Linked DNA regions of Prochlorococcus marinus str. MIT 9515. Each later gene encodes a partner of the first gene's protein in a complex. Links are inferred from orthologs where the notes say so. Each region holds a gene or a part of one and is shown in the gene's direction. Other genes may lie near its edges.

Region 1 (3,766 bases):
GTCTATGACCAGCATGTACTCCATCAAAACTACCAATAGCTATTGAGGTGGGATTCTTAACTTCGGAAGGTGATATTAAAGAGATCACAAGATAACGTGCAATTTTATGATTTTGATGGCAAATTTAAACTAATTGTAGTTTATTCAATCAAATGAATGTCTGGCAAAATTGATTTTCAGTCGCTTTCATTTGGAATGCGGCGCATTGGCTGGATACGTTTTTGGATTCAATCCATTCTAGGTGTTGTAGTAACAGCTGTTTTACTTTTTTCAAATGTTGTAAATAATAGCGAAGGACAATTAAGTTTGACTCCGGGCTTATCACTAACAACAATATCCCTGATTTTACTAGTTTTTAGTCTGTGGCAAGGTTGGTTAATAGTGAAAACTGGCAGGGCAATTTCAAGTAATGCTAGACCCTCAAGAGGGCAAACAAGCAAATTAATAAAAAGGGGCTTAATAAATGATTTGCTGGGAATTTTATTTGGTTTAATTGGATATCAAGCACTTATGGGAGCACTATTTATACAAGCATCCTCTCAAACAACTGGTCAACTTATCACGGCTTCATCTGATATTCCTATTACGGGTCTTGAGATTTTATCAGTACTCAGTAATACGCAAGTTATCGCAGCTCATTTCCTTGGACTTTGCTTCTCTTTATGGTTGTTAAGAAGCATTTATAAATGAAGCATTGATTTTTGGCAAAACGTCTAAACTGCCTCTCCAAAATAAATCTGTTTCTACAGGTGTAAGAGAAATTTTGTTTTCTTCTATTTGAGAAACGTCACTAGGCCAATTCTTAGGCCCATAACCTTTTGATTTGAGATCTAAAACAGCCTCACCAGCTAACCAATAATAATCATCTCCTCTTGGGTCTTCTCTTTTGGAAAATTGGTTTTTATATTTTCTTATTGATAATCTTGTCCAAGATAATTCCTTTATTTTATTCTTTTCACATGGCGGTATATTCAAATTTAAAAGAAGTGCGTTTGGCCAATTATCCTTGATTGCTTGCTCTGCAATATTCATTGCGATTTCACTAGCGAATTCAAAGTTTTTCCATTTGAAACTCGCAACACTAATTGCCATAGATGGAACATTTTCTAAAGTCCCTTCCATCGCTGCAGCAACTGTTCCTGAACAAAAAATATCCGTTCCTAAATTTGGCCCATGATTTACTCCAGAAAGAATCAAATCAGGCTTTTTGTCTAATAATTCTGATAGGGCTAACTTAACACAATCAGCAGGAGTACCTGAACATCCCCACGCTTTAATACCCGGTTCAAATAATTCATCTGCTCTCTCGACTCTCAAAGGAGATTGCAAAGTGAGGCCATGTCCAGTTGCCGATCTTTCTTGGTCTGGACAAACTACAGTTACTTTATGTCCTTTTTTTAAAGCAGATCTTGCTAATGCTCTTATTCCTTCAGCAAAAACTCCATCATCATTACTTATTAATATATTTAACGATTCCATAGGTTATTTCATTTTATTATGGACGATATTTAAGTAAGATAAGAAAATACTTATTTTTACTATATCAGTGAGTCAAATTGAATCATTAAGCCAAATAGAGGAAAAGTTAAATAATCTTTCTTTATTGGCCAATGAAAACATTAAAAATGCTAATACTGATGCTGAATTGGATCAACTACGAGTTTCTTTACTAGGAAAGAAAGGTGAGTTATCAATAATATTAAAAACTATGGGAAAATTGTCCTCAGTTGATAGACCTATTGTTGGGCAGAAGGCCAACTTGATAAAGATAAATTTGCAAGATTTAATAACTGAAAGAAAAGATCAACTTAATAGTGACGCTATAGATCAACAAATTAAAGATGAAAAAATTGATGTAACTATACCTTCCACAGGAACCCACTCAGGTCATAAACACCCTTTGATTTCCACACAAGATGAGATTATAGATATTTTTTGCGGACTAGGTTACTCCGTTGAAAATGGTCCTGAAATAGAGAGTGATTTTTATAATTTCGAGTCGCTCAACATACCTAAAAATCATCCTGCAAGAGATATGCAGGATACTTTTTATTTAGATGAAAATCGTTTACTCAGAACTCACACCTCTCCTGTTCAGATTAGATATCTTGAAAAAAATCCGCCTCCAGTAAGAATTATTGCACCTGGGAGAGTTTATAGGAGAGATGCGGTCGACGCTACTCACTCCCCTGTTTTTAATCAAGTAGAGGTTTTATGTCTAGATCAAGATATAAATTTTAGTCATTTAAGAGGAACTGTACTTACTTTTTTAAAAACTTTCTTTGGGGACATTCCAGTTAGATTTAGGGCTAGTTATTTTCCTTTTACTGAACCCTCAGCAGAAGTGGATGTTCAATGGAAAGGTAAATGGCTGGAAGTAATGGGTTGTGGAATGGTAGATCCAAAGGTTTTAGAAAAATTAGGAATTGACTCTGAAAGATATACTGGTTTTGCCGCTGGATTAGGTGTAGAAAGATTTTGTATGGTGAGACATCAGATTGATGACATAAGGAGGTTTTACACTAATGATCTAAGATTCCTAGAACAGTTTTAAAATAATTAGTGTTTAAATTAGGTTTCTTAATCAATTTAGATTAAAATATTAGTAGTTTGTAATTTATTGATTGGTACGTAAAGCTGGACTAATCGTCAATGATGGTAAAGAACTAGCTGTTCAAACAGCAATTTCAGTTCAAAAAAAATTGGAGAAATCCAATTATGAAGTTGTAAGAGTAAGTAGTTCTGGAGGTATGGTTGGTTTTGCCAATCCTGATCAGCACGTTCGTCCTTTGGGATACTCGAATTGTGTTCCTGAAGGTTTCGATTCGTCTATGGAGTTTGCGATTGTTCTGGGAGGAGACGGTACAGTACTTTCTGCTGCGCGACAGACAGCTCCTGCAAAAATTCCAATCCTTACAATTAATACTGGGCATTTAGGTTTTCTTGCAGAAGCGTATCTTTCTAATCTAGAGGAAGCAGTTGATAAACTTATTGTTGGTAATTGGGAAATAGAAGAAAGAAAAAGTTTGATTATTAGTGTAATGAGAGATGAGCAAAGAAGATGGGAATCTCTTTGCTTAAATGAAATGGCTCTTCATAGAGAACCTTTGACGAGTATGTGCCATTTTGAGATTTCAATAGGTAGACATGCACCAGTCGATATATCTGCTGATGGGGTTATACTCTCTACTCCAACTGGCTCAACAGCTTATTCTTTAAGTGCTGGCGGTCCTGTTATTACGCCCGATTGCCCAGTAGTTCAATTAACTCCAATTGCTCCTCATTCTTTAGCTTCAAGGGCTTTAGTTTTTAATGATTCAGAACCAGTTACAGTTTTCCCAGCAACCCCTGAAAGGTTAGTTATGGTTGTTGATGGAAATGCCGGTTGTTATGTTTGGCCTGAAGATAGAGTTTTAATTAGAAAAAGTAAACATTCAGTAAAGTTTATAAGACTTGAAGATCATGAATTTTTCCAAGTTTTGAGAAATAAATTAGGTTGGGGATTACCTCATGTGGGTAAACCTAATAAGTAATTTTAAGTTAAATTAGTTTTCTCCCTTTAAGCAAAAATACAGGATTGTTCGGATCCATTCTAATTCCCCCTGAAATACTTAAACTTTTATAAGTCTGAATAAGATTTAGAGTTACTTCGAAATTATTTACTTTTAAAGTCTCTCTTAAATCTTTAATGGTTTGAATATCAATTAAAGGAATAGAAACAATATCTCCATGATTCATATCTTTAGATAATTCATTAATAATTCGA
Region 2 (3,878 bases), 430 kb from region 1 along the record:
TAAGGCAACAATTCTTGCTCTTTTTACAGCCAATGTAAGATCTCTTTGTTGTTTGGAGGTTAGTCCTGTCATTCTTCTTGGTAAAATCTTGCCTCTTTCAGTAATGAATTTCTTTAGAAGCTCAACGTCTTTATAATCTATAGGGTCACCAGGTTTGATTGGTGATAATTGTTTTTTAAAAATAGAATTTGGCATGTTTTTAATTTATTTGATTTCCTTATGAATTGTCATTTTGTTCAAATGAGGATTAAACTTTTTGAGTTCTAATCGTTCTGTAGTATTTCTTTTGTTTTTTTCTGTTGTATATCTTGAGATACCATTAGATCTTCTTGGTTCTGAACTTGTTCTAGCTTCAGTGCATTCTAAGGTTACTACAACTCTTGTACCTTTTTTTGCCATTTTGATTAATACGCTGATGTATAATTTTCTATTGTACAACTTCAAGAAACTATTTTGCATATATTCACTTTTCTTTTAGTATCATTAGACAAAAATAATAAATGAAGGTTTCTCAAAATTGGTTAAAATCCCTTGTAGATATAAATACTTCACCTGAAGATTTATCTGAAAAATTATCAATCGGCGGATTTGAAGTTGAGTCTCTTATTAATTGCTCAGAAAATGTTAAAGGAGTTGTCTTAGGAAAAGTTATATCAGTAGTTAAACATGATAATTCTGATAAATTATCTATCTGTAATGTTGATATTGGAAGCTCGAATTCTCTACAAATAGTATGTGGAGCAAAAAATGTAAAAGCAAATATATATGTCTATGTTGCTACTGTTGGAGTCCATTTAAACGCAATCAATTTAACTATCAAAAAGAGTGAAATAAGAGGAACTTTGAGCGAAGGAATGATATGTTCATTAGAGGAGTTGGGAATTGAAGATAATAGTGAAGGTATTGCTATTATTGAGGAGGAAAAGGCTTCAAAGCATATATTAGGTACCCCTGCTGCCCTTTTACTTGATTTGAACGATTACGTATACGATCTAGCTATAACTGCTAATAGACCTGATGGAATGTCTGTTGTTGGAATTGCTAGAGAAATATCCGCTCTTCTGGAAACAAATTTAAATCTTCCAAAAATAAAAAATGTATACGAAATTAATGTTCATAAGGATTTTGATCTGTGCACTGAGGCTATTACAAAAAAATGTCTTTATTCAATTAGTAAAATTGTATCTGTGAGTGGTAAGAAAATTACTCCTCAATGGATTAAAGATCGTTTAGATAAATCTGGGATTAATTCGATTAATCTTTTGGTGGATATAACTAACTTCATACTTTTAGAGCAAGGTCAACCATTACATGCATTCGATTTCGATAAATTAACAAATTTAGTTGGTAGAGAGGTTTTACCTGAAGATTTTTCTGTTAGAAAAGCAAAGGAAAACGAAAGTTTATTGTGTTTAAATGGTGAGATTTATAAATTAAATGAAAACATAACAATTATTGCTTGTGATGATAAGCCAGTTGCCATAGCGGGTGTGATTGGTGGTTTGCAAACAGCTGTGGATAAAGAAACATCTTCAATTTATCTTGAAGGTGCTGTTTTTAATCCCGTTACAATAAGAAAATCAGTAAAAGAAATTGGAGTTAGAACAGAATCTAGTAGTAGATATGAAAAAGGAATCTCTTTTAAAAATACATTAAATTCTGTAAGCCGCGCTATCAATATAATAGAGGAGTACTTTAATATTACGAAACCTGTAATTCATACTTCAATAGATTTACCGAATACCGAAATATTAATACCACTAAGGAGAAATAGAATTCACAAACTACTTGGTCCTTTGGCAATTAGAAATAACGATTATGAGATGAATGGTCAAATACAAAAGAGAAATTTATCAGATAAAGAAATAACAGATAAATTAAAGCTAATTGGTTGTAAATTAAATAATAAAGAATATGGATGGGATGTTGAAGTTATTCCCAACAGGTCGCAAGACTTAGTAAGAGAAATAGATTTGATAGAGGAAATTGCACGGTTAATAGGTTATGACATGTTTGATTTTAATTTGCCAAATCCTATAAAACCAGGAAAACTTTCTTCTTCTCAAATAGCACTAAGGAAGTTAAAAACTGGATTTATAGATAATGGCTTTAACGAAGTGTTGTCTTATTCTCTTGTTCCAGAGACTAATAATGATTTAATAAAAATTTCAAATCCATTATTAACTGAAACAAGTTGCTTAAGAGATAATATCTGGCAAGAACACATTAAAATTTGTAATCAAAATATAAATTCAGGATATGATTATTGTTGGATATTTGAAGTTGGAAATATATTTCATAAAAAACCTGACATATCACAAGAAGAAATCTTAAATGGAGCAATTTATGGAAATAACAAATTCGATAAATGGTACAGATCAAGTAAAGATGAAAATTTGAACTACTACGAAGCAAGAGGAAAGTTAAAGGAAGCATTAACGCTTTTAAATATATCAATTGAAGATAAGCCAACTGATTCAATAGATTTTCTTCATCCAGGTAGGACTGCCAAGTTATTTACTGAAGGTAAAGAAGTTGGTTATTTTGGAGAAATTCATCCAAAATTAGTCTCGAATAAAAAGGCATTAAAAAAAATGTACCTCTTTAGTTTGAAAATACCCAATATTTTAAATGCATGTACTAGAAAAAATAAATGGATACCAGTTTATAAACAATTTCCTACAGTTCCAAAAATGGAACGAGATATTAATTTTATATTCAATAAAAAATACTTAGTAAATGAGATAGTCTCACAAATAAAGAAATCTGGCAAAAAATTATTAGAAGAAGTTAATTTAATTGATGTTTATGACGATAATAGTTTTGGTAATGATTTCATAAGCTATACATTTAGATTGTCATATAGAGATTCTGAAAAAACATTATTAGATTCTGATATCGTTGATCTACATGAAAACATAGTTGAAATTATTGAAAAAAAATTCTCCACAAAATTAAGATAGCAGCATTATCGTAAGTCTTATAATAGACTAATAATAGGTCTAATATTAATTCTTATATGAGATAGTTAATATTCATATAAAAACAACTAATCTTATATAATAATGATCATGATAAATATACTCTCTTTTTTAATTTCATCCGTACTGTGGGTTCAAGTTCCTCAATGGGCTGATGACTGGTCTAAATGTGCAGTTGATGTGCCAGACTCGTCATGCCATTGGTATATTACAGCCCCAGATAATACATTCGGAGAAGGTTTTGATTGGGCCAATGCTCCTTGGTTTGATGCAAATGGATTGAGTGACATACCCAGCATTGATAAACAAACTGCAATTGAGAAATTACAAACTTCGTAGTACTGTCTATAAGGCAGATCCTTGTTCTCGTAAATACAGTTATATCAGTCTATAAATTAATTAATCTTATTTTTGGACACTTGAAGGACTTAATTTATAAAATATTCTAAGATGTATTACAAATCTAATAATAGAATCAGAGTAAGACTATTTATTAGTCTAGTTTAAGACTGTTGATATCAAAATTTCTCTATTCAATAATTAGTGTTTTCTATTTAAACTAGCCTTAAATTCGACTATCGAGGTCTGCTGTGATTATTTAATAAGAGATTTGTTTATTACTTAAGCTGTTAAATAAAACTAAGATTTATATGTCTTAATTTTCTTTTTTTGGACTAAATAATAGACTTAATCTTAGTCTCATATAAGACTACTGCTACTTCTTTCTGTATAGGTTTTTAAGTAACTGATATGCATCGTTTAACTTCCTCATTTCATCAGTTGATCCTCCTGCGTCTGGATGAGTTTCTAAAGCTATAGTCTTATATGCCTCTCTAATTTTATTTAAAGTATGAGCTGAACCTGCCGCTGTTGATAATTTTAATAATTTTAAAGCAC

Evidence for each region.
Region 2: the proteins of pheS (region 1) and pheT are in contact, whole or in part, in a crystal structure (PDB 6P24), measured with the Escherichia coli proteins. The link is inferred for Prochlorococcus marinus str. MIT 9515 from one-to-one orthologs.

What each region holds. Positions count from the first base shown.
Region 1 is NC_008817.1:1,268,043-1,271,808, reverse strand. The notes cover bases 627-3,578. They hold pheS (phenylalanine--tRNA ligase subunit alpha), read left to right. Parts: upstream 627-1,603; coding sequence 1,604-2,554; downstream 2,555-3,578. Other genes in these bases: P9515_RS06890 (bifunctional cobalt-precorrin-7 (C(5))-methyltransferase/cobalt-precorrin-6B (C(15))-methyltransferase), read right to left, coding at 3,541-3,578; P9515_RS06895 (NAD(+) kinase), read left to right, coding at 2,625-3,533; surE (5'/3'-nucleotidase SurE), read right to left, coding at 670-1,479; P9515_RS06910 (DUF3611 family protein), read left to right, coding at 627-690. Also shown: P9515_RS06915 (bifunctional riboflavin kinase/FAD synthetase), read right to left, coding at 1-88; more of P9515_RS06910, read left to right, coding at 157-626; more of P9515_RS06890, read right to left, coding at 3,579-3,766.
Region 2 is NC_008817.1:842,266-846,143, forward strand. The notes cover bases 168-3,231. They hold pheT (phenylalanine--tRNA ligase subunit beta), read left to right. Parts: upstream 168-500; coding sequence 501-2,963; downstream 2,964-3,231. Other genes in these bases: rpsR (30S ribosomal protein S18), read right to left, coding at 168-195; rpmG (50S ribosomal protein L33), read right to left, coding at 205-399; P9515_RS04640 (hypothetical protein), read left to right, coding at 3,072-3,231. Also shown: more of rpsR, read right to left, coding at 1-167; more of P9515_RS04640, read left to right, coding at 3,232-3,320; P9515_RS04645 (molecular chaperone DnaJ), read right to left, coding at 3,697-3,878.